DNA from 4 places in the Pseudoalteromonas sp. SCSIO 43095 genome. Region 4 is predicted to be linked to each of the others. Evidence: predicted binding sites of a transcription regulator. Region 4 holds the regulator's gene; each other region holds the start of a gene.
The links. Region 4 encodes sigma-54, which starts transcription at its own class of promoters, with help from an activator protein. Its sites were predicted from a motif close to GTTGGCACGNNNNTNGNNT; they were not measured.
Positions count from the first base shown of each region.

Region 1: a site for sigma-54 is predicted at 1,574-1,592, ahead of LOC50_RS07955 (ferritin-like domain-containing protein). Genes of this name have one in related genera too.
Region 2: a site for sigma-54 is predicted at 3,856-3,874, ahead of LOC50_RS11090 (BON domain-containing protein). Genes of this name have one in related genera too.
Region 3: a site for sigma-54 is predicted at 4,399-4,417, ahead of LOC50_RS13950 (YggN family protein). Genes of this name have one in related genera too.

Region 1 covers NZ_CP087995.1:1,675,314-1,681,518, reverse strand. Annotated here, with positions in the region: gene LOC50_RS07960 (TonB-dependent receptor plug domain-containing protein) at 1-713, shown strand, start outside; gene LOC50_RS07955 (ferritin-like domain-containing protein) at 1,092-1,535, opposite strand; gene LOC50_RS07950 (LysR family transcriptional regulator) at 1,707-2,645, opposite strand; gene aceK (bifunctional isocitrate dehydrogenase kinase/phosphatase) at 2,662-4,380, opposite strand; gene LOC50_RS07940 (DUF4124 domain-containing protein) at 4,573-5,055, opposite strand; gene LOC50_RS07935 (DUF3413 domain-containing protein) at 5,201-6,205, opposite strand, start outside.
Region 2 covers NZ_CP087995.1:2,348,216-2,354,420, forward strand. Annotated here, with positions in the region: gene xerD (site-specific tyrosine recombinase XerD) at 1-479, opposite strand, end outside; gene fldB (flavodoxin FldB) at 585-1,106, shown strand; gene LOC50_RS11075 (DUF2147 domain-containing protein) at 1,154-1,612, opposite strand; gene LOC50_RS11080 (tRNA1(Val) (adenine(37)-N6)-methyltransferase) at 1,707-2,405, opposite strand; gene srmB (ATP-dependent RNA helicase SrmB) at 2,482-3,708, shown strand; gene LOC50_RS11090 (BON domain-containing protein) at 3,948-4,268, shown strand; gene LOC50_RS11095 (mechanosensitive ion channel family protein) at 5,013-5,969, opposite strand; gene yaaA (peroxide stress protein YaaA) at 6,075-6,205, opposite strand, start outside.
Region 3 covers NZ_CP087995.1:2,955,916-2,962,120, reverse strand. Annotated here, with positions in the region: partial or broken gene LOC50_RS13990 (S8 family serine peptidase) at 1-129, opposite strand, end outside; gene LOC50_RS13985 (DUF2721 domain-containing protein) at 363-833, shown strand; gene LOC50_RS13980 (c-type cytochrome) at 912-1,364, shown strand; gene LOC50_RS13975 (cytochrome b/b6 domain-containing protein) at 1,416-2,072, opposite strand; gene LOC50_RS13970 (AzlC family ABC transporter permease) at 2,178-2,882, shown strand; gene LOC50_RS13965 (AzlD domain-containing protein) at 2,879-3,178, shown strand; gene LOC50_RS13960 (glutathione peroxidase) at 3,272-3,763, shown strand; gene LOC50_RS13955 (PA3496 family putative envelope integrity protein) at 3,882-4,067, opposite strand; gene LOC50_RS13950 (YggN family protein) at 4,455-5,249, shown strand; gene LOC50_RS13945 (hypothetical protein) at 6,009-6,149, shown strand.
Region 4 covers NZ_CP087995.1:266,727-272,931, reverse strand. Annotated here, with positions in the region: gene lptA (lipopolysaccharide transport periplasmic protein LptA) at 1-289, shown strand, start outside; gene lptB (LPS export ABC transporter ATP-binding protein) at 286-1,011, shown strand; gene LOC50_RS01275 (RNA polymerase factor sigma-54) at 1,346-2,845, shown strand; gene hpf (ribosome hibernation promoting factor) at 2,872-3,159, shown strand; gene ptsN (PTS IIA-like nitrogen regulatory protein PtsN) at 3,164-3,616, shown strand; gene rapZ (RNase adapter RapZ) at 3,636-4,478, shown strand; gene LOC50_RS01255 (HPr family phosphocarrier protein) at 4,497-4,769, shown strand; gene mgtE (magnesium transporter) at 4,909-6,205, shown strand, end outside.

The DNA.
Region 1 (6,205 bases), 1.4 Mb from region 4:
ATGTAACGCTTGATTACTACTCAATCGATATTGACGACCGTATTGTAATTAGTAATCGCTTAGGCAAAGGTTTATCAAACAGTCTTGATGCCGCGTTACTGAGCTCGGGTGCTGGTGCAGGACAGTTTTTCTTAAATGGCGCTGACACAGAAACGCAAGGTATCGACTTTGTAGCTACATGGAATACAGAAGGCCTAGGCGGCACGCTTGATTTTACATTAGCGGCCAACTTTACCGAAACCGATGTCGTGTCGTTATTTACACCTGCAGGTTCTGGTCTTGAAACCGTGCCAGTCGATGATGTGTTTTCTGATCAAGAAATTTCTATCATTGAAGAATGGCAACCAGAAGATCGCATTAACTTAAGTGCGCTTTATCGCCGTGACGATTGGACTGTTAATTTATCACTTAATCGTTTTGGTGAGTACACAGTTGAAGATGGCGGCCGCCAGACTTACGGTGCTGAAATTTTAACTGACATTAAAGTTAATTACTTTGTAACTGATAATTTATCGGTAAACATTGGCGCAAATAACTTATTTGATGTTTACCCTGATGAAAACACCATAGGTAATTCACGTTCAGGTACTATTGTAGATGCTCAAGGTAATACCATTGTCAGCAGTGATGGGGTATTTAAGTACTCTCGTCGTTCAGCGCCATTTGGTTTTAACGGTGCTTACTACTACGTAGGTGCAGAATACCGCTTTTAATAAGGGTCTGTTGACCTTTTTGGATTAAAATTTGTTCAAACTAGGAGCGGTTTAATCGCGGCGCGAGGTTTGTAACCTAGTGGGCTAAGTAAAAACCGAGCAAAGCTTCCGCGTCCTGCTCACGCCCCTTACCTACATCCATGTAGGCAACAAAGAGTAAATCGCCCCTAGGCAGAACCCTTCGGGCAGCGCCTGTTTGGTATTGATGCGGCGTTATCGCCTATTTATGGGGAATAACCACACCACATAGGCTCTGTCTTGCCTAAATACCAAACAGACTGCTGCAAATTCAACCTTAAAAGGTCAACAGACCCTAATAACTCTCCTATTGTTATTTAACAACCAAAGGGCCGTAAGGCCCTTTTATAGTTTTTAAACTTAATGTTTTTGCATTTTACTCATTTCAGCATGACAGCTTTGCATGGTAAGCAATACCTTTGACAGCGCCGCTTCACAATCATGTGATTGAGGCTTTTTCAACGCTGTTTTGATTTCTTCTAAGGTTTTATCTTCTACTTCTTCAAGCTCTTTAATGTAGGTTTGGTCGTTATCGCTAGTGAATGTACTGAGCAAAGCGGTAAATGCTCTGCGTGCTTCTACCGCGAACGAAGAGCCATCTTCACGTGCACCTTGTTGATTAATTGCATAGGGTTGTAAGCTTTCAACACTTACTTTGCGGGCGTCAATCATGCGCTGAAATAATGCACTTAAGCTAGGATCTTGTACTTTATCTTGTGCTTTTTCGTAAAAGTCGATACCGCTATTCATTACTTGGATAATGTCGGTGATATGATTTATCTCTTGTCCTTGATGAGTGCTCATAATAATGACCTCTGTTAATTTAAAATACATAGATAACTAAGCAAGCGGCATTCCAACGCGGTTTTATTTTTAACTAATTGTTTTTCATCGTTTTATTATTGTGGGGATGTCTAGGCAAGCTTGCTAACATGCTGCTAGCAAGCAAAATTTACATAAAAGCATGTAAGAAGGTTATTTAAGCTCTTCAGCTACTTCGGCTACTTTTTGACGTAACCAAATATGGCTAGCATCTCTGTGTAACAAAGGGCTCCATATCATATCAAGTTCAAATGGTGGAATAGGAAAAGGTGGCTCAAGTATTTTAAGCCCTGGATCGTCTACATAAATATTGGCCGCTTTTGAGGGTAAAGTCGCCACGAGGTTTTTTTCTTTCGCTAAATGAATCGCAACATGGTAGTTACGAGTAAAGGTGGCAATATTTCGATGCTTCCCAAAATGGGCGAGCGCTTCGTCAACCCAACCCAGCTTTTGCACATCTTTAGGGTCCATGCCAACCCCAACACCAAAGCCTGTTTTACTTACCCAAATATGACGGGCTTTTAAATAGCTATCTAGGCTAAAGTTTTCAATAATAGGGTTGTCGGATCTTACTAAACAGCAAAAGCTATCTTTCCAAATTCGCTTATGATGAAACGATTGCGGTAAGTTCTCAAAGCGGTTAATTGCCATGTCTACTTTACCGTTTTCTACATCATGAAAGGTTACATCGCTGGGCGTTAAAATATCTAATGTGGTGTCTGGGGCTTCTTCATGTAATTTCCCTAACAAACGCGGTGCCATAGTACTGGCTGCATAGTCACTGGCCATAATTCTAAACACGCGTTTACTTTGTTTAGCTTCAAATTCGCGATTAGGTGCTAGCGTTTCCTCAAGCGTCATCAAAATGCCGCGAATAACAGGCTGTAACTCAATAGCGCGCTCGGTCGGCACCATACCATCGCTGGTACGCACTAAAATAGGATCGTTAAAAAGGTTACGTAGGCGTTTCAGTCCATTACTCATTGCCGGTTGAGTAATACTAAGCTGGTTAGCGGCACGAGTAACGTTACATTCGCGCAGTAATGTATCGAGATAAACCAGTAAATTTAAATCTATTTTACTTATATTCATTGTGTGTCCTTAACGTTTACCAGTAATGGATAAAACGCTGTGCTGTAGGATAGGGATAAATATGACTCACCTTTCCATTTTTTATATTTTGTTGTGCTTGTTTCCAAAAGCTCACATCAAGTAGTTCTGGGTGCGTACTGGTTAAAAATTGTTTATATGTTGGGTTAGGCATTACAAAGGTACATAATTGCTCTGGAAATACATCTTGCGGAGCAACCGAGTAACTTTGTTCATCCATCAAATAATCATCATAACTTTTTGCTTTGGGTAGTGCTCTAAAGTTCATGTCTGTTAAATATTGCACTTCATCGTAATCATAAAAAATAATACGTTTGTGCTTACTTACACCAAAGTTCTTTAACAGCATATCGCCAGGGAAAATATTCACGGCAATCATTTCTTTAAGCGCCTGGCCATACTCTTCAATGGCATCGGCGGCACTTTTTTCGTCTGCATTTTCTAAAAAAAGATTAAGCGGTGTCATTCGCCGTTCAATATACAAATGTTTTATGATTAACCACTCACCCTCAATCACCATCGATGAGCCAATGGTTTTGTGCAACTGTGCTAACAAGTTACTATCAAATCGTGCCAAAGGAAATACGACGTTTGAATACTCTATGGTGTCAGCCATTCGGCCAACACGGTCATGACTTTTAACCAGTTGATAGCGTTTTAATACCGTATCGCGACCAAACGGCTTACTTTCGCCAAATTTATCTTTAATAACTTTAAATACATAACCAAACGAGGGTAGGGTAAATACCATCATCACCATACCCGGTGTACCGGGAGCAATGGTAAATTCGTCATTAGAATGGATTAAATGATTCAAAAACTCGCGATAAAACTCGGTTTTACCTTGTTTATGAAAGCCTATGGCGTTGTAAAGCTCGGCGAGGGTTTTATTAGGCATAAGTTGATTTAAAAACCGCACTAACGCTGAAGGAGCGTGAGTTTCTACCATAAAATAGGCACGCGCAAAGCCAAAAATAACGCGCATTTGCGACGACTTTGTAAGTAAGGCATCTAAATAAAGGCCTTTATCTTCATGGTGTAACACGGCAATAATAAAAGGCTGAACGCCACTTTGCGATACAACGCGCCCCACAATGTAAGCGGCTTTATTACGATAAAACGGGGTATGTAATATATCAAAACGCATTTGCCAATGTTGGTGGTGTGTATCGGGTGCTTGTTTATAAAAGGCTTTAACTAATAAACGAATATCGCGTTCTAGATTGACAAAGTCGGCTTTAAAATCAAAGTGATTAATAATGCGTTTAATGGTGGGCTTTAAACCATCTACAACAGGAAAATAACTACGGTATTCAGCTTCAACGGGCACTGGAGGCGCATCTTTGAGCGTGGCTTCTACAAAAATAAAGTCATTGTGAAAATAGCGGCGGTGGTACAAGCGGCAGAATACTGAATTATAAAATGTTTCAGCAAGTTCTGCTTGCGGGTGAAAACATAAAAAGTGTTGGTAAAGCTTTTTCACTTCAAGCCATAAGTTTTCGTTTAGCGCGTCTGTTTGCTGGCGTTCTCGTAGTGTTTTTGTTGTTTCGTTCACCCGATCATCATAATAGCTTATACGCAGGCGACTTATATCATTAATAGCTTGCCAGTCTCTTTTAGCAAAAGCGAAGGGAGCCTTGGCTGTCGTTCTTTGAAACAGCAAATAATGCTTTTTAAAACCGGTTAAAATTAATTCAGCAATTTGGCGTGGTTGCATCAGTACTCCTTAATAGACGCCTTTAGGTGTTTAGGATAATGCCGGTGGATACCATTTAATTTGTAAAAGCGGGTCAAAGGAAATTACACCACTAAACACACAATAGAGTTTATGCTCTATGGATGTAAAGGGTATGTTATTTTATATTTAAAACCAAGCTAATTAAGATGATATTTATTGAAGTTAGCCTGATCAAGGTTGATAGGCATCAATCTTTTTTTGTAAATTTTTAATACGCTTTTCAATCAATGCTTTATCTTTTTTATATTGCTTATCTAATGTTTTCTGTGCGTTTCTAATATCTTTGCTAATACGCTTTTTATCATCTGCGCTCAATATATGATTTAAACGCTGCTGTTGTTTAAAATCAGCCCTGTCTTTTTCTCGTAAAAGTATTGCTAACTTATGCTGATTACTGCGCAGCTCTGCTTCTAGGTTAGAAATAATCGTATCTCGTTCCAGCTCGTTTAACTGTTTGGTATAGTTTATTTCTTTACCCGTTTGCTTAGGCTCAGTGGCGATTATTGTGTGTGAGGTAGCATTATCACTACAAGGAAACTGAGAGAAAGTGGTACCTTTGGGAGTGACGCACTTAAAGTAGGTGGCTTGCGCTGAAGTATATGTACTTAAACAAAAAAGACAGGCGGTAACGATCAGGTTAATAATTTTACACATAACAGTTATCCTTAACATGCGCTACTGAGCTTAAAAATAATTGATGCTAAAAACTATAACCTAGGTTGTTGGGATAGCAAGTGCAAAGGACTAATAACAGAAACTAAGCGAGTCAGTTTTAATGACTCGCTCGTATTATGAGGTGCTATTGGCTGAATGTTTTAAGCTTTTTAATACCATGCACTAAAAATGGAATATCAAGCCCTTGTTCAATTGAAAATCCTTCAGCGGCAGAGATATTTCTAAAATTTCCATCACGATCAATAAGCGTGATTCTATCTTTTTTGTAAGCAATCACCACGCCTTGCGAGTAATTAACCCCAATATTATTACTTTTACTGTACAAGTTTTCGCCCAGCATAGTTTGCTTCGCAATCGCATTACAGTTTAAGTATTGACCAAGGCTTGTAGCGATAATATCGCTAGGCTGAATCAAACCGTTCACCTTAGAAATAAATTTATCGGAGCTATACAATGTTGACGTGGTTACAATTTCATTGCTATCTTGCGAGATACTAAAAGCAAAAAATTCGGTGGCGTCATCACGTACAGTGGCGTTTTCAGCCCCTTTAACAATTCTTATTGCACTGTCTTTATGTGCTTGCTCGTTAATAAAGCTCAGCTCATCAATACCGGCCACTTCCACACTACGGCGTTGGCTTTGCCAAACGGGTAAAGTTTGCTGCTCAATAATGTTCGTTTTGTAAAATGCTGGCAAGCCGTACACAAGCCCAAATAACATATCACTATGATCTGTGGGTTGTAAAAATTGCGTGTTTTTATAAATACTTTGTTGGATGGCAACAAACTTTGCTAGCTGCTCGTCATTATCAAACACCAATATATCAACTTTTGCTGCGCTGTAATCTTCACATTTTTCTAATGGAGCAGGTGCTTGATAATTAATACCTTGGTTATTAATTTTAACGTTGTGCGCTTGCTCGTAGCTTTCAACATCCAGCAAATCGTTTTTAGCGAGTAAGCTTTTTGCCGTAGTCGGGTATGAAAGCGGTAGTACATTATCTTGTTTAGTGATATCAAATTTTAAATTGGCATCAGCCCAAATATGAATGCTGTGGCTTAGCGCAAAACAAATCACTAAAAATGAACCGGCATAACGGGCAAATTTAAACTGTTTTAAACGCCCCAA
Region 2 (6,205 bases), 970 kb from region 4:
CGCAGCCCTGTTGCATACAGTAACTCCAGCATGGCTTTGTCGCGCAGACCCATTGGCTCTTCAATATTGGGGGCACTTAATAGCGCCTCTACTTCGGCCTCAGAAAGCGTTTTTGGTAACGACTGCCCCGCTTTAGGCTGAGCAATATTAACCATAGGTGAGTCGCCAATTATTTTTTCGCGTACAAAGTACTGATAAAAACGTTTTAATGCACTAATACTGCGTGCAGTACTGCGTGGTTTTAGCCCTAAATCAACGCGGTGTGCTAGGTAACTTTCAACGTCGAGGCTGGTTACCGTCATTAAGTTTTCGCCTTTTAAAAATTGGCAAAACTTATCTAAGTCACTGCGATAAGCGCTCAGTGTGTTTTCACTTACGCCTTGCTCTAAATAGAGGCTATCTAAAAAGGTTTCTAAAAAGTCGCTATTGCTGCTTAGCTCAGTATTTTGTTCAGGTAAATCGTCAGATAGCGTTGTCACGTTGTGATCTCATGTTGGTAATACCACGGGAGAAGGTATCAATTAAAAATACCTTACGGTAAACTTGAGCCTATCATAACAGGCAATTACACAGTGATAAATACGATGCAGATTGGTTTATTTTTTGGTTCTACTACCTGCTATACCGAAATGGCGGCAGAAAAAATACGCGACATTATTGGCGCCGATATCGTCAGTTTACACAATATTAAAGACGAACCGCTTAAAAACGCTGAGCAATACGACTTTATCATTTTTGGTATCTCAACGTGGGACTTTGGCGAAATTCAAGAAGATTGGGAATCAAAGTGGGACGACATAAAAGACGTTGACCTAAATGGTAAAACTATAGCCTTATTTGGCATGGGCGATCAGCAAGGGTATGGCCAGTGGTTTCAAGACGCGTTAGGCATGCTTCACGACGAAATAAATGCCCAAGCCATTACTCAATTAGGCTTTTGGCCGAACGACAGTAATTACGAATTTGAAGCGTCCAAAGCCCTTACCGAAGACGGTAAACAGTTTGTAGGTTTAGCATTAGATGAAGACAGTCAGTACGAGTTAAGCGACGAGCGTATCGCCACTTGGGTAGAACAAGTGATGACAGAGTACGCTGAAACCCTATAACTCACTATTGCAAAGAGCGCTGCCATGCAGCGCTTTTTAATTCTTAACTATTCTACTTTTAACCAGTATTGGTTACGGTAAAAAAAGCCCACATAACCGCGCACTTCTAGTTTTTCGCCATTTTGCTGCGGTGTTAAACGCACGCTGTAGGTTTTACCGTTATTTGGGTCGAGTATTTCACCGTCTTCCCAACTACCGTCACCCGCATAGGTCACATCTTCAATAATGGTCATCCCCAACATAGGCTGATTCTTTTTATCTCCATCACACTCGGTGCAAAGTGCATCTTGCTTGGCTTTATTGAGTATTTTTTCAATTTTACCAGTCAGCACGCCATCTTGCTCAGTAATGCGTACGTACGACTTAGCCTCGTTAGTCTCTTCATTAATAGTTTTCCAAAGCCCAACCGGTGTGGGGTTAGCAAAAACCTCAGAGGTGTTAAATAAGCTACCCGCTAAAAGGGCTAGTAATAGTATTTTTTTTGTTTTTTTAGTTAATAAATTCATCAGATCACTTTAAACATGAGTCAATAATTGTGCCATACTAACAATCCTTTATAAAACACTCTACGTAAAAATGCTTTAGGCATACAGCGTGGTATTACATATTTAAATAAAACGCCTTGCACAGTGCAATGAAGTCTTGACTGTAAGCATTACTTAACTCCCTTATGCATAGGGTGCTTTTACTTACTTCGCAATCATCAAAACTAAAAGTCATCAAACTGCGGCTAAAGGGCTTATTTGGCATAGCTTGTACTTGGCAGTGACGATTTAAATACAGCCCTTGCTGCTGTGCTAATGTTATAAATAACTGCGCCTCAGTGGTGGGTAAAATAAGATTAAAACGCGAATGTTGATGACTTAGGTGCTTAAACGCACCAAGCAGTTCTGCAAAGCTTAAACCATCGGTATGTCGAGCGATATTTCGCGCTGCATTATCACCTTTTAAACTGTGATTGAAATAAGGCGGATTAGCTATAACACAATCAAATAAACCAGCAGCCTCAAACTGCTGAATAGACTGATGGTAAATACTAATATCCGGCCAAGGACTTTGCAGGCAATTTTGTAAAGCCTGCTGATAGGCGGCTTCATCAACTTCAACCGCACTCACCTTTAAATGTGGCGCTCGTTGCTTACACATTAGGGCCAGTAACCCTGTACCTGTTCCTATATCAAGTAACGTATTTGCCCCACTTAAATCAGCCCATGCGCCCAGTAAAATACCATCGGTAGAGACCTTCATGGCGCACTGGTCGTGCTCAACCTTAAATTGTTTAAATGCAAAACCAGACATTTTTTCACCTTTTCATTCACCAAGCAGGTTTAAGTGCGTATAATTAACGGCAATTGTCCCCTATTTTTGACACTCTATGCAATTTTCTGAATTTGATCTTGATGATAAGCTACTCAATGCTATTAATAAAATGGGCTATGAAACTCCCACTAGCATTCAACAACAAGCCATTCCTGAGGCGTTGCAAGGACGCGATATTTTAGCGTCTGCACCAACAGGTACAGGTAAAACGGCGGCATTTTTAATTCCGGCAATTCAATATTTAATGGATTTTCCGCGTCGTGATCCGGGCTTTGCACGGGTATTAATTATGACCCCAACGCGCGAGCTTGCTTATCAAATTCATGAACAATGTGAGTTACTTGCAAAGCAAACCCAGTTAAAAATTGGGGTGGTTACCGGCGGTATAAACTACGGTACACACAAAGAAATTTTTGAAAATAATAACGACATTTTAATCGCCACACCTGGGCGTTTAATGGAGTATTTGGAAACCGAAAACTTCCACGCAGAAAACGTAGAAATGCTCATTCTTGATGAAGCCGACCGCATGCTCGACATGGGTTTTCGTAAAGAAATGCTGCGCATTTGTGATGAAGCTAAAAACCGTCGTCAGTGCTTTTTATTTTCAGCCACCCTTGAAGGTGACAGCGTAGAATTATTTGCTGAGCGTATTTTAAACGACCCCGCGCTACTTGAAGCCGAATCATCACGCAAAGAAAAAGCTAAAATACATCAATGGGTTCATTTAGCGGATGATTATCATCATAAACTTGAGCTATTAGTTAACACCTTAAATGGCCCTGACGTAAGTAAAGCGATTGTGTTTGTAAAAACCCGTGAGCGTCTTGAAACCCTTATTGGTGAACTAACCAATAACGGCGTAAAAGCTGCGTGGCTACGTGGTGAAATGCCACAAGACAAACGCATGAAAGCCATGGAAAATTTCCACAGTGGCAAAACTCGCATTTTGGTAGCAACTGATGTCGCCGCGCGCGGTATTGATGTAGCTGATATAAGCCACGTAATTAATTTTGATATGCCTCGCACTGCGGATGTATACGTACACCGTATTGGCCGTACGGGTCGTGCTGGTAAAAAAGGTATTGCAATTTCACTCATTGAAGCGCACGACATTGGTATACTTTACAAAGTAGAACGTTACATAGAGCAAAAGCTAAAACGCCGTGTATTTAAAGGATTAGAGCCAAAGCATAAAGAAGCCAAACCACCGGTTAAAAAGCGTAAAGATCCAGTAAAAATGAAAGCAAAGAAAAAAGCCAAAGCTAAAAAGAAAAAATAGCTTTAGCTTTAACACATTTAATTGAGCCGACGTTTGTCGGCTTTTTTGTGGCTTAAAAACAGTGAGTAAGCTATTCATAGTAATATGTAAAAAATACTTAGCTGAATAACTAATTAATAAAATAGTAATTTATTTCAAATAGTTAATCTTGGAATGAAACTTGTAACCCTATCGAATATACGAGTATTAAAACGCCGAGTAATGGCATTGTTTTTTAGTAACACACTAAGGATATAGTTATGAGTCGCATTAAATTTACTATCGGTTTTATTTCGTTTTGTTGTTTATTTTTATTAGCCTCTGCTTTTAAAGTCAGTGCAGCAACGCATTTAGCTGTAGTTAGCAGTGTGGCTACACAACCTAATTTACAACAATCTATTACTCATGAATTGCGCACTAACCCAAATTTAAAGTTAGAAAAACTAAACGTACACGTTAATGACGGTGACGTTGAACTTAAAGGCGAAGCCAATAACGGTTTTGAACGCGCTCTTGCACAAAAGTTTTTAGAAAATATGGATGGGGTTAAAATCATTCATAACAAAATTAGTGTCATTTAATATAACTTTTTCTTAACTAATACACTTAACTTATCCCTCAGCGCTGCTTGTTTCTCCAACACAAGCGGCGCTTTTTTTATAGTTTGCACAATATAATTCACTGCAGAGCATATTCCCAAGCCAGTTTAAATACTTAATTAAATGCCTTTTAGTTTACGCATCAATCGCGACGCTCATTGCAGCTGCTTATACTTTTGAAACCTTTATTTATAAACACTTATTATAAAGCGCTTACATCAAGCTTGGGCTCTAGTTCGGTTGATTAAATAATCTATTTTGAGATGAGAAACCTTATCGATATAGTTTTCTAATTGAGGCGTTTTAAGGCGTTAGCGCAAGGCTTTAATTACTTCAGGTTATCAATTGAGTCTGTTGTTCTTTCAAGGTTGAATTTGCAGCAGTCTGTTTGGTATTTAGCCAAAGGTTCTGCCCAGGGACATTTACTCTTTGTTGTCGATATGGATGGTGGTAAGGAGTGTGAGCTGGACACGGAAGCTTTGCTCGGTTTTTACTTATTCTTACATGGATGTAAGCCAGTAGAATAAAGCAGGAGCAGTTATCGAGCCCACTAGTCAACAAACCTCGCGTCTCGATTAAATAGCTCTTAGTTTGAACTAATTTTAATCCGCAAAGGTCAACAGACCCTTATATTACTTATTATAAATAGCGCGTTTTACTTTGTAAAAACGCGCTGATAGTCAGTAACTATTTCCCAATGCTTTTACCTTCGGGGTTTTAAATTATTTACTCACCTTGGCTTGCATCAGTATTATTGTCACCCTCTTTATTTGCTGACTGCAGATTTATTTTATCACTTATCATGGCATCGAGTTTTTCACCGCCCTTTATACCAAAATCCAACGTACGAATAGGAAACGGAATACTAATATCAGCGGCATCGAGTGCTTGCTTAACGGCCACAACCCCTTTGTGACGCACTGTCATAAAATCAGGCTCACCAGGGTATTTGATCCAAAACCACACCAACAAGTTTATACTGCTATCACCAAAGCCTTCGGCATAAACAGCGGTTTCATTTTTGCGGATCACAAAGTCAAATTGGTTAATTTTGTCGACGATGACCTCACTGGCTTTTTCTATGTCGTCAGCGTAAGAAATACCCACCGGCACTTCGATTCGTCTTACCCCTAAGGTACTGTAATTACGCAGTACATTTCTAAATAGTATTTTATTAGGTACCAGTATCAATTGCCCGTAAAAGCTCTCTATTAGTGTGTTGCGCAAGTTTATTGAGTGTACCGAACCAAACACATTATCGGTTTCTATGACATCACCCGCTTTAAACGGTTTACGAATTCCCATGGCAATACCCGCTATCAGGTTTTCGGTCATATCTTGAAAAGCAAAACCAATGGCAAGACCAACAATACCTGCACCAGCAAGCAGAGAAGTGACGGTACTTTTTAAGCCCATAAAATCAAGGGCAATAAATACCCCCACACTCAGTACAATAACTTTAAATATTGAGGCCATTAAATCGGCAATTTGCGTAGAGTCGAGCGAGCGACGTAAAACATTTTTCATTCCTTTGCCTGCCAAACGGGCAATAAATGAAAATATAATGGCAATAATTACTGCAACGATAAAGTTTGGGATATGACTTATAACTACATCAAACCAACCGCCAAGCTTTTCTTCTATCAACTTTTCGGCTTCTGTAATTGAGGGAATTGAGAGCATTTATTTTATACCTTAGTTAGGGTTAGTAATCTAAGGCCTGCAAAAATAACGCCAGTATAAAAAAGCCATGCAATGCATGGCTTATTAAATACTTTAAACGATGAGTTAGTTTTGCTCTTCGCGTAAAAATACCGGTTCAAGTTCTTTGGTGGTAGCCTCTGGGCTAAAGTAATAGCCGGCCACAGTAAACTCTTTGAGTTGGCTTAATTGAGTCACTTGATTTTCAATGATGTAGC
Region 3 (6,205 bases), 360 kb from region 4:
TTTTATTTGCTCTACTTGCTTGTTAGTCATTGTAGTATTTGGCAAAGTCGCAGCATTGGCAAATGTTGCCACAAATGCACCCGATACAGCTGTCGCGATTGCTGTTCTTTTAATTATATTATTAGACATCGTTTCCCCTAGGATAGTTTATGTATTATTGTATTTACTAGTTTCAATTCCATTGATTGATAACTACGAATATAAAGCGTCAGCCTTTGCGTCTGCAACAGCATTGCTACATTAAAATTACACAAAAAAACAACCACCTTGAAAAATCACCATAAAACATTGATTTAAAAGGAAAACAAAACACATTCAGTTTGTAAAAAATTGTAAACAAAAAGATTTAAATAGAGAGATAAATGAATAACGATGTAATTAATATTTTAACTATGGCCAAAGTCATTCAAACAGCCGTTGCCCCTGTTTTTTTAATTACAGGTATTGCGGCAACACTTGGGGTGCTATCCAACCGTTTGGCACGTATTACAGACAGAGCCAGGCAGTTAGAGCGAAAATTAAAAGTTAGCACCGATGAAGAATTTAACTTGTCTCTAACTACAGAGCTTAGAGCGCTTCTTAAGCGCTCCCGCTGCATACATATTGCCTTTAGTTTAAGTGTATTAAGTGCATTATTAGTCTGTGCTGTGGTTATGCTGTTATTTTTATCGCACATACAATCGATTAATTTAGGCGTCACTATTGGTAGTTGTTTTGTTGGTGCAATGGCATTGCTAATATGTGCATTTATGTCATTACTTGGCGAGGTATTTTTAGCAACCCGCAGTATGCGTCGAGGAATGATATTTGCTGATATTGATATAAACGACTAAAGGCATTGCTTTAACTTGAATTAAAGCGTTAGCTAATATACAAATACAATCAAATAACCGTCAAAGGAGTAGAGTAAAGTGAAATTGAAGCAAGTATTTATCGGGGCATTACTATCTACATGTGCACTTAGTGTATCTGCAAATTCTGCGTTTAAAGAGCCTAGTGATGCAATTGAGTATCGCCAAGCTGCATTTTCTATGATTTCAGTTCAAATAGGCGATATGGGTGCTATGCTTAAGGGTAAAATTCCTTTTGATGCAGAGCAATTCAAACAGCGTGCAAATAACGCGGCGGCATTATCTAAAATGCCTTGGGAGGCATTTTACGCAGGCACTGAAAAAGGCGATACATCAGCACTTCCTGCGGTATGGTCTGAAAACGATACTTTTATGAAAAAAGCGACAGCGTTTCAGCAATATGCTGATGAACTTGCTGTAGCAGCTCAAACAGGTGACAAAGCGGTCATTGGTAAAGCATTTGGTGCATGGGCTAAAGGCTGTAAAGATTGCCATAAGCAATTCAAAGACTAATAAACACTGTGTATTAAACAATAAAAATGGCGCTGTATTAGCGCCATTTTTTTAACTAAGCAGATAACTTAAAGGCTCACTTCCCCAAGTACTCATAATTAAAACCAGTAATAGTAAAAATAAAACCCATGCAATCCATGGTGACTTTGTCTCAGGCTCTGAGCTTTGTGTTGCCAGTGCTTTATTACCGGTGATCATAGCTTTTACCAAAGGCTTGCCTTTTATTTTATAAGCAATAATAGCCACAACATGCAAAATAATCGCATAAAATAAAATATCAAAATTGATATGATGCAGCCAGTTAGCGAAATCAATCGTATCACTCGATACATACTGCGCTAACGGGCCATCAGTTAAAATACCATCACTGCTCATTAAACCACTAACCAGCTGCGTAATAATCAGTATAAAAAATAATAACACCATATAACTGCCTGGTGCAGAATGGCCCACATCATTTGTTTTTTTGCCACTAAAAGAAGCAAGCACCGATTTAGGAGAATGCAGTAATGCCGATATTCTTGCCGTTTTACTGCCTATGAGACCCCATATAATCCGCGTTGAAATAAGCGCTAAAGTAAAAAAGCCAACCACAAAATGTAGCTCTATCATGCCCTCTTCAGCACTAAAATAAAGCGCAGCAATACTCAATACTAATAACCAATGAAAGCTTCTTAAAAAGCCATCCCACACTTTTACCTTGAACATTGCACCTTCCCTAAAAAACAGTATCATCTAAAACGCTAACTATTTTAGCATCTTAATCTTAAGGTATCCCGATGAGTCTTTCTACTATTACACAGAGTAAAACACATGCAGTCCATTAAAAAACCGATACTAAAAGGCTTTTTAGATATGCTGCCATTATGTTTAGCCGTTATTCCTTGGGGTATTTTATGTGGCTCGTTGGCAATACAAAATGGCTTTACTCCTTTTGAAACTCAAGCTATGTCGCTATTGGTATTTGCTGGCTCGGCTCAACTGGTTGCTATTGAGTTAATGGCTGGTAATACCCCTCTGTTAACCATTTTATTTACCACATTTATTATTAGCTCTCGTCATTTTTTATATGGCTTGGCGGTTCGTCACAAAGTGATTGAGCAACCTATGCGTTGGCGCCTTCCAGTCAGCTTTGTATTAACCGATGAACTATTTGCTTTTTCGCATCATCCTCGCGCCTACCAGACTAAAACGCGCCTAATTTACGCGCTCAGCGCAGGCTTTAGCTTTTACATTGCTTGGAATATTTGGACACTGTTCGGTATTTTAGCCGGTACTATACTCCCTGATCTCACCAATTTAGGACTCGACTTTGCGATTGCTGCAACCTTTATTGCTTTGGTTATCCCAGGAGTTAAAAATTTAGCCACACTTATCACTGTCATTGTTGCAGGGATCTGTGCCACTTTATTAAAAAGCACAGGCTTTGAGCTGTGGTTGGTATGCTCAGCACTACTCGCGATGAGTGCAGGTTACGTTGTAACTAGAATAGTAAAAAATAAGGACACTAAATCATGATGACGACTATTTTACTTATGGCATGTATTACCTTTTTTACCCGTTATTTATTCTTACATCGCGCGCTACCATTTAAAGTAGGGCCTAAAATGCAGCAGTTTTTGAGCTTCAGTGCACCTGCGGTTCTAACAGCGATTTGGGTGCCTATTGTATTTATAAATGATGGTGGCATTAATCTAAATTGGCAAAATCCTTATTTAAGCGCAGCGATTGTAGCCATTATAGTTGCTTACAAAACACATAATATTTACCTAACCACACTTGCTGGTATGGGGTTATTTTTGATTTTAAATTAACAGTAACGCCATAGCAGTGTTCACTATTTCGACTTTGTTAATCACCAAGCAAAGGTTAGACTATGCCAAATAAACAAATAATAGCTTAATAATATGCACCCATTTCATCAACTAAGTGCAACTAGCCTGCAAGGCCAACCTATCGATTTTCAAGAGTTTGTAGGTAAAGTTGTGTTAATAGTAAATACTGCAAGTGAGTGTGGATTCACTTATCAATATAAGTCATTGCAAGCATTACACGAAAAGTATGCCTGCCAAGGTTTAGTCATTATAGGTTTCCCGTGTAACCAATTTGGCCAGCAAGAACCCGGAGACGCGAATCAAATAGCGCAAGGTTGCTTAATCAATTACGGAGTTAGTTTTTTAATCTCAGAAAAAGTGAACGTTAATGGTCAGCATACACATCCGGTTTTTCGCTATTTAAAATCTGTATTACCGGGGTTGTTAACACGAAAAATTAAGTGGAATTTCACAAAATTTTTGATTAATTCAGATGGCTCACCGATTAAGCGCTACGCGCCCTTTACTAAACCTGAAAAACTAGAAAAAGTAATTGAAAAAGCATTGCTCGCAGCTAAAGTGTGAGGCATAAAAATTATAAAGAGGCATAAAGCCTCTTTATTACCAACCCACAGAGCTTTAAATGCTACCTAAGTAGCAGTTAAAAGCTAATATGTCGGCACTGATTTGTACTAGCGACAACCTAATCAATATAATCGTTTAAGTCATCTTCACCTAGGTTTTTACGCAAGCGTTTTTGCTCAAGGTAATCCTCTAACTTTCTTTTCACCTTTTGCTTTTTCTTGTCGTGTTGATTACGCCCGACCATTTCGTATTCGTCTTCAACAAAATCATCATCTAGCGCATCGTAACTAAATGTCTTACCCACAACCCACTCCATAAAGTGTTTGAGACCAATTACGGATTCTTGTATCGCGATAATTGGTGAAATTAAAATGTTCAACGCAAATTCATTGTACAAATTTCCGTCAAAATAAAGCCACATCGCTATCCTAAATAGTCTCTGTGTCAGTATTGTGAATAAATAGCGCTAAATTTGAATTGTGGAAAGTGAGAGTTTTTTATCGTATCGATAAATTTTATTTATTAGCATTTAATTGTTGGTTATTTTGACCAAATTTTAGCTTTTTCAATGACTTTACTTTCAACTTCAAAGCAGCTTAAAAATCACAAACCACTGTTTTTAAACACTAAAAACTATTGGCACCAAACTTGTTATAAGTTAATTATCATCAGCAAAAAACAGAGAATAAACATGAAAGAATTATTATTAGTTAGCGCAATTATGTGCGCCCCCGTCGCCATGGCTCATAACGATAACAGCTCTTCAATTTCATTTAGTAACGACGAATGTAACGTTGTATTTAAGAACGATGTGCGCATCAAACCTAATGAGTTAGAAATTGTTAAAGCCAATAATCAGCGCATGCTATTTACCGCTGAAGGTGAGCTGTCTATCAATGGCGAGCAAGTAGCATTAAATAGTGCACAGCGCCAAGCACTGACCAACTACACAGATAATTTACGCGTGCAATTACCTGAAGTGGCCAATATTGCCCTTGAAGGGGTTAAAATTGCAGGTGTTGCATTAGAAGAAGTCGCCAATGCATTTAATATTGATGGCCTCGATAACATTGCAACCTTGATGGACGATATTCAACAAGAAGTAGAGGGTACCTTTTACCAACAAGGTACATTTGTCATGGGCCAGCAAAGCTTCACTCAGTTTGGTGAAAACTTTGAACAGCAGTTTGAACAACAAATAGAAACTGCCGTTGAGTCGGCCGTAATGCAATCAATGGGCAGTATTTTAGTAGCATTAGGCTCTGAGCTAATGGGTTCAGGTGGCGACATGCAAGCCTTTGAAGAGCGCATGGAAAATATGGGCGCACAAATAGAAGAAAAAGTAGAGATCCATGCAAAAAAACTTGAACAGCGTGCAAATACACTGTGTGGTGACTTTATTGAAATCGCACAACAAGAAACTCAACTTGCTGCGCAAGTGCCTGCATTAAAAGGCTACGAGTTATTTACTATAAAACAGCACTAACTGCTCAGCATTTTAATTAATCTCCCTTTGCGGCATTTGCTTTTAAGCTATGCCGCATTTTGCGTTTTTACCCCACCAGTCCCATTTAACTCAAATAATAGACTGTTGAGTGGATCTGCTCTTGCTGTGCAGAGGCATTTTGTGGCTTCATAGTAAAATACAAACCAAAGTATAATCTTCACTTCGCTCTAGATCACATAGAATGCCGTTCGAGCTGATGATTGTAAGCCCAAATTGCAACATATTAAAAACACCCCTTTTTAAGTTTCAAATTCTGAGGCGGTGCGATCCCCAGTTAGACGCGTTTTAAAACGCAACTAACTCCAAAGTGCCTAGTAACCTAGGCACTTTTTTTATAATTTAAAAGCCTAGCAACACTCTTTTTTATCGTTTATTTTAATGCTCTTCTCGGATAAATAATTAACTACCTATAAATAGCATGTTAAATCTTTGAACGAAGTAAAACCCACCCCAAAAATACAAAATAATTTAATCTGAATAACTATTCAAAACAATCTATTTATAAACATATTAAAATAAAAAAAACTGAAAAAAACCCCATAAAAAAGTGATGTAGCACAAAAATATAATGAATAAATATACAAAATCAAAACAAACGCCATTAAATAGCAAATCAAAAAAAACACTTTCAGATTAAAAAAACTAATACTTCACCAGCAATTTTTATCGCTTTATTTTTAACCAACCTATGGGCAAAATGCACACGTTTTCAACAGACACAACCTTGGAGCGAATACAATGAACCCAATTAATACATTAAACCAAACAGCCACAACTTACGTTGCAGTTAAACCAACTAATCGCAAAGCGAGAATGTTAGCTAAACTTAACCGTTACGGAAAAAAATTAGCACTTGGCGGTGCAATTCAATACAAATAGTCACCCAACCATGATTTTTGTATTGTTGCAGCAAACACCCAACCACTAAATGAAGT
Region 4 (6,205 bases):
ATTAATTGCCACAGGCAGCCCTGCATATTTTGAAGAAACACAAGCTGATGGCACCATAATGAGCGCCAGTGCTAATGAAGTGCGTTACGATGTGTCGCTGCGTTTTTTAACCTTAATCGGCGATGCAAGCATTGCTCAAGCAGGTCAAAAAATAACAGCTAAAAGTATCACTTACGATATCGAGCAGCAGTTAATTAGCGCAGAAAAAGACGAAAACTCAACAGACCGTGTACACACTATTTTAGTGCCTGTTGAAAATAAAAAAGAAGATGATAAAGGCCAACCATGAGCACATTAAAAGCAGAGCTATTAGCTAAAAGCTACAAAGGTCGTGAAGTGGTGAAAAACGTTGGCCTAGAGGTTGAAGCTGGCAGTATTGTGGGGTTACTTGGCCCTAATGGTGCAGGTAAAACCACCACCTTTTATATGATTGTAGGCCTTGTACCTAGCGATAAAGGCAAAATATCAATTGATGATAAAGATATTACTTTATTACCGATGCACAGCCGAGCGCGTTTAGGGATTGGTTATTTACCGCAAGAGTCGTCTATTTTTAGAAAGCTGACTGTTTATCAAAACTTAATGGCTATCTTAGAAACACGTAAAGAATTAAATAAACAACAACGCGAAGATACTTTAAATAATTTACTTGATGAATTTAGCATTCAGCATATCCGCGATAGTCAAGGTATGGCTTTATCAGGTGGTGAACGTCGCCGCGTTGAAATTGCTCGCGCGCTTGCAGCAAACCCTAAATTTATCCTTTTAGACGAACCCTTTGCGGGGGTTGATCCTATCTCAGTATTAGATATTAAAAAGATTATAGAGCATCTTAAAAACCGTGGCATTGGCGTCCTTATTACAGATCATAACGTGCGCGAAACACTTGATGTTTGTGAAAAAGCCTACATAGTTTCTCATGGGGAGTTAATTGCATCAGGCACTCCTGAATACGTATTAAACGATAAAACAGTACGCGATGTTTATTTGGGCGAGCAGTTCAAGCTCTAATATGTGTGTTATTCCACTAAGCATCTGCTAAGATTAATCATACTTAGGTCTGTTGACCTATCAAGGTTGAATTTGCAGCAGTCTGTTTGGTATTTAGGCAAGGCAGAGCCTATGTGGTGTGGTATTTCCCCATAAATAGGCGATAACGCAGCATCAATGCCAAACAGGCGCTGCCCTTCGGGTTCTGCCTAGGGACGATTTACTCTTTGTTGCTCGGTTTTGACTTAGCCCACTAGGTTACAAACCTCGCGCCGCAATTAAACCGCCCCTAGTTTGAACAAATTTTAATCGTAAAGGTCAACAGACCGTAATTTAAAAGGATTGTTAGAGATACATGAGGCAATCATTACAGCTGCGCATGGGCCAGCAACTTACAATGACTCCACAATTGCAACAAGCAATTCGCTTATTGCAACTCAGTACATTGGATCTCCAGCAAGAAATTCAAGAAGCGCTCGATAGCAACCCCTTGCTTGAAGTTGAAGAACACGATTACAGCGAAGACACTGCAGGTAAAAACGAACAAAAAGCCGATAACGATGACTTAACGCTAAGTGCCTCAGCTGACGATAAACCTAGCGAGTATGAGCAAGATAGCGGCGAAGCAATGACCAAAGACACCATTAGCGATGATATGGCTATGGATGTTACTTGGGATGAATATATGAGTGCTGCGCCTGCCTCTTCATCGGGCCCAATGCCAGAAGATGAATCTATTTATCAAGGCTCTTCGACTGAAACGCTGCATGAGTATTTAATGTGGCAACTTCAACTGACGCCGTTTAGCCCTACCGATGAAGCGATAGCTATTGCAATTGTAGAAGCTGTGGACGACTCAGGGATTCTAACCCTTAGCTGTGAAGAAATATTAGAAAGCTTTAACCAAGAAAACGACGCCGAAGATGAAGTTGAACTTGACGAAATAGAAGCGGTACTAAAGCGTATTCAACTATTTGATCCAGTGGGAATAGCCGCGCGTAGTTTACAAGAGTGCTTGTGTATTCAGCTAAATCAATTTGATAAAGACACACCTTTTTTAAACGAAACAAAAATGATCTTAACCGATCATATTGATTTACTGGCTGCGCGTGACTATCGCACGTTGATGAAAAAAACAAAGCTTAAAGAAGATGAGCTTAAAGAAATCATGACGTTGATTCATACGCTCAGCCCAAAACCGGCAGACACTATTGTCAGAGAAGAGTCTGAGTACGTTATTCCTGACGTGTCGGTTAAAAAAGTAAAAGGCCGTTGGGTGGTTGAACTAAACCCAGATAGCATGCCTAAGATCAGAGTAAATAGCCAATATGCAGCTATGTCGCGTACGGTTAAATCAAGTGGTGATAGCCAGTTTATTCGCTCGCACTTACAAGAGGCTAAATGGTTTATAAAAAGCTTAGAAAGTAGAAACGACACGCTGCTTAAAGTAACTAACTGTATTGTGCAGCAACAACAGGCCTTTTTTGAACATGGTCCTGAGGCGATGAAGCCTATGGTACTTAACGATGTGGCTGAAATGGTGGAAATGCACGAGTCGACTATTTCACGTGTTACTACGCAAAAATACATGCACACACCACGTGGCATTTTTGAGCTTAAATATTTCTTTTCAAGCCATGTAAGTACTGAAAATGGTGGCGAATGCTCATCAACAGCAATACGAGCATTAATTAAAAAATTAATCGCTGCAGAAAACTCAGCTAAACCATTGAGTGATAGTAAAATTGCAGATATATTGGCAGAGCAAGGAATTAAAGTAGCGAGGAGAACTATAGCAAAATATCGCGAATCTCTAGCTATTCCCCCGTCTAATCAACGTAAAAGTTTGATTTAAGGCGTACAACAAAGAGGAAAATGTTTATGCAACTGAATTTAACTGGTCGTCATGTAGATATTACCGACTCGCTTAGAGACTACGTAAATAGCAAATTTTCGAAGTTACAGAGGCACACTGATCACATAACGAATGTGCACGTTATTCTCGATGTAGAAAAACTAAACCAAAAAGCTGAAGCAACCGTTCATGTTAGTGGCGCTGAGATTTTTGCTTCTACTGAGCATCAAGATATGTATGCCGCTATAGACTCGCTCATTGACAAGCTAGATCGTCAAGTAATTAAACACAAAGAGAAACTTGCTCGACACTAACACTATGAAACTAAGCTCACTTATCTGTCAGGACTGCAGTAAAGCTGCGGTCCTTTTTAATAGTAAAAAAAGAATTTTAGAATTTATCAGTGAATTGGCTCACAATAAACTGCCCTATTTAACACAACAAGATATTCTTAATGCATTAACTGCAAGAGAAAAGCTTGGAAGTACAGGTATAGGTCGAGGAATTGCAATTCCACATGGTCGTATGAGTGGTGTACAAGAGCCTCTTGCACTTATATTAGTGAGCGAAACGGCTATTAATTTTGATGCGATAGATAACCGACCGGTCGACATTTTTGTTGCCTTAATTGTACCTGATGGTGACAATAAGCAGCATTTAAAAACCTTAGCCACGATAGCAGAAAAGCTCAATGATAAAGAATTTTGTAAACAGTTACGCGCCGCCAAATCGGATAGCGAACTGTATCAGGTTATCGTCAGTCAATCGTAGTAATAAAGAAAGGTGGTAAATGGAATTAATAATTATAAGCGGTCGCTCAGGGTCAGGTAAATCTGTGGCGTTACGCGTTGTGGAAGACTTAGGTTATTATTGTGTAGACAATATTCCTCTTAATTTATTACCATCATTAGTGCGCAGTGTTTCCGACAGTTATAATAAAATTGCTGTGAGTGTTGATGTACGTAACCTACCTAAAGAGCAACAGCAGTTTAATGAAATCATTGAATATTTACCTGGTTTTACTAAACCAACGGTATTTTATTTAGACAGTGACGATCAAACATTAATAAAACGCTTTTCAGAAACGCGTCGTCTTCACCCTTTATCTATTGATTCTTTGCCGCTTGATTTAGCCATAAAAAAAGAAAAACAACTACTTGATGTATTGATTAATCGTGCTGATTATATGATTGATACCACAGATTTAAGTGTGCATCAGCTTGCTGAGTCTATTCGTGAAAAAATACTCGGAAAAAAAGATAAACAACTGATCATTACCTTTGAGTCATTTGGTTTTAAACACGGCCTCCCTAAAGAAGCAGATTACGTATTCGATGCCCGTTTTTTACCAAACCCGCATTGGGAGCCTGAACTAAAGCTACTTACAGGGCTGGATCAACCAGTAAAAGACTACCTAGCAAGTCACAGTATAGTGCAAAAATTTACATGGCAAATTCAAACATTTGTGCAAACATGGCTGCCGCATTTAGAACGAAATAATCGCAGCTACTTAACTATTGCAATTGGCTGCACCGGTGGGCAACACCGCTCTGTTTATTTAGCGCAAACCATTGGCGAAAGCTTTGCAATGAGTCATCCCAATGTAAAAATTCGCCACCGAGAACAAGAATAAAGCTTGCGAGAACATGTCATGCGCTTAGAAAATACATTTTTAATAAAAAACAAATTAGGATTACACGCTAGAGCGGCGACAGTATTAGCTCAGCTTTCTGTGCAATTTGATGCCACAATCACTTTATTTCAAGATGACAAACAAGCCGCTGGCGATAGCGTGCTGGCACTTATGTTACTCGAAAGCAGCCAAGGCAAAGAAGTTAAGGTGGTATGCGAAGGCCCCGACGCTGAGCCTGCACTTAGCGCAATAGGTGAACTCATCGACCAACGATTTAATGAGCAAGAATAAAAAAGTTCATTATTAACTCATCATCCTAAACTTGGGTTAATAGTGCTTGAGGTAGTTTGCTCAATTAAAGTAAGATAAACTAAAATTGAATAGCATTTATACCCTTCCAGCATGTAATAAAATTTAATTAAGGATGCCAATGCCTGAAGCTTTAGAACAAGATATTCCACTACAACAACTAAAACAGGTGACTAAGTCACTAAATAGTGGTCAATTTGTTCAAGTTAGGCGCATGCTAGCAAAAACGGCACCTTGTGATACCGCACTTCTTTTAGAATCATCCCCGCATAAAATTCGCCGTATGCTCTGGCAGCTTGTTGATCCTGATGTACAAGGTGATGTGCTTGAAGAGCTGTCTGAAGATGTACGTTTGGGCATTATTGCGCAAATGGCACCCGAGCACATTGCTGCTGCAACCGAAGACATGGGCCATGATGATTTAGGGGAAGTACTACGTAGCCTACCTGACACTGTTTATAAAGATGTTGTTAGCGCTATGGATATTCAAGATAGAGAACGTGCAAGGCAGGCTTTATCGTATCAAGAGCGCTCTGCTGGCGCATTGATGAATATAGATACCGTTACTATTCGCCCCGATGTGACTCTAGATGTGGTACTACGTTATATTCGCTTACGCGGCGAATTACCTGAGGGTACAGATGACTTATATGTGGTTGATGAAAATAACTGCTTTTTAGGCGCCCTATCGCTGAGTACTTTATTAACTAATCCCCCTGAAAAAATTGTTCATGAGTTAATGGATGAAGACTGTGAGTCTATTCCTATTTCAATGGATGAGAGCGAAGTTGCACAATTGTTTGAGCGTCATAACTGGATATCGGCACCGGTTGTTGATGACAACGCACACTTGCTTGGGCGGATCACCATTGATGATATCGTTGATGTTATTCGTGAAGACGCTGAGCACAGTTTACTGGGTTTAGCGGGTTTAGATGATGAAGAAGATACCTTTGCACCTGTGTTAAAAAGCTCTAAAAAGCGCTCAATTTGGCTGGGTGTAAACTTACTAACTGCATTGCTGGCTGCAATTGTGGCGAGCTTTTTTGAAAACACCTTAGCTATATTACCAATTCTTGCTGTGCTCAATGGTATTGTTCCGTCAATGGGTGGGGTTGCAGGCAGCCAAACCTTAACTTTGGTTATTCGCGGTATCGCGGTGGGCCATATCAACCAAACTAACCAACGTTTTTTATTATTAAAAGAACTCGCTATCGGCGCGATTAACGGTATGGTTTGGTCTATCCTAATTGCCGGTGTCGTTGCGCTTTGGCAATGGGATTTCAAACTCGGTGGTGTTTTAGCGTTTGCTATGTTTATGAATTTAGTTGCAGCAGGTATTGCGGGTGCTAGTATCCCACTATTGCTTAAAAAAATGAAAATAGATCCAGCACTTGCAGGCAGTGTGGTACTAACCA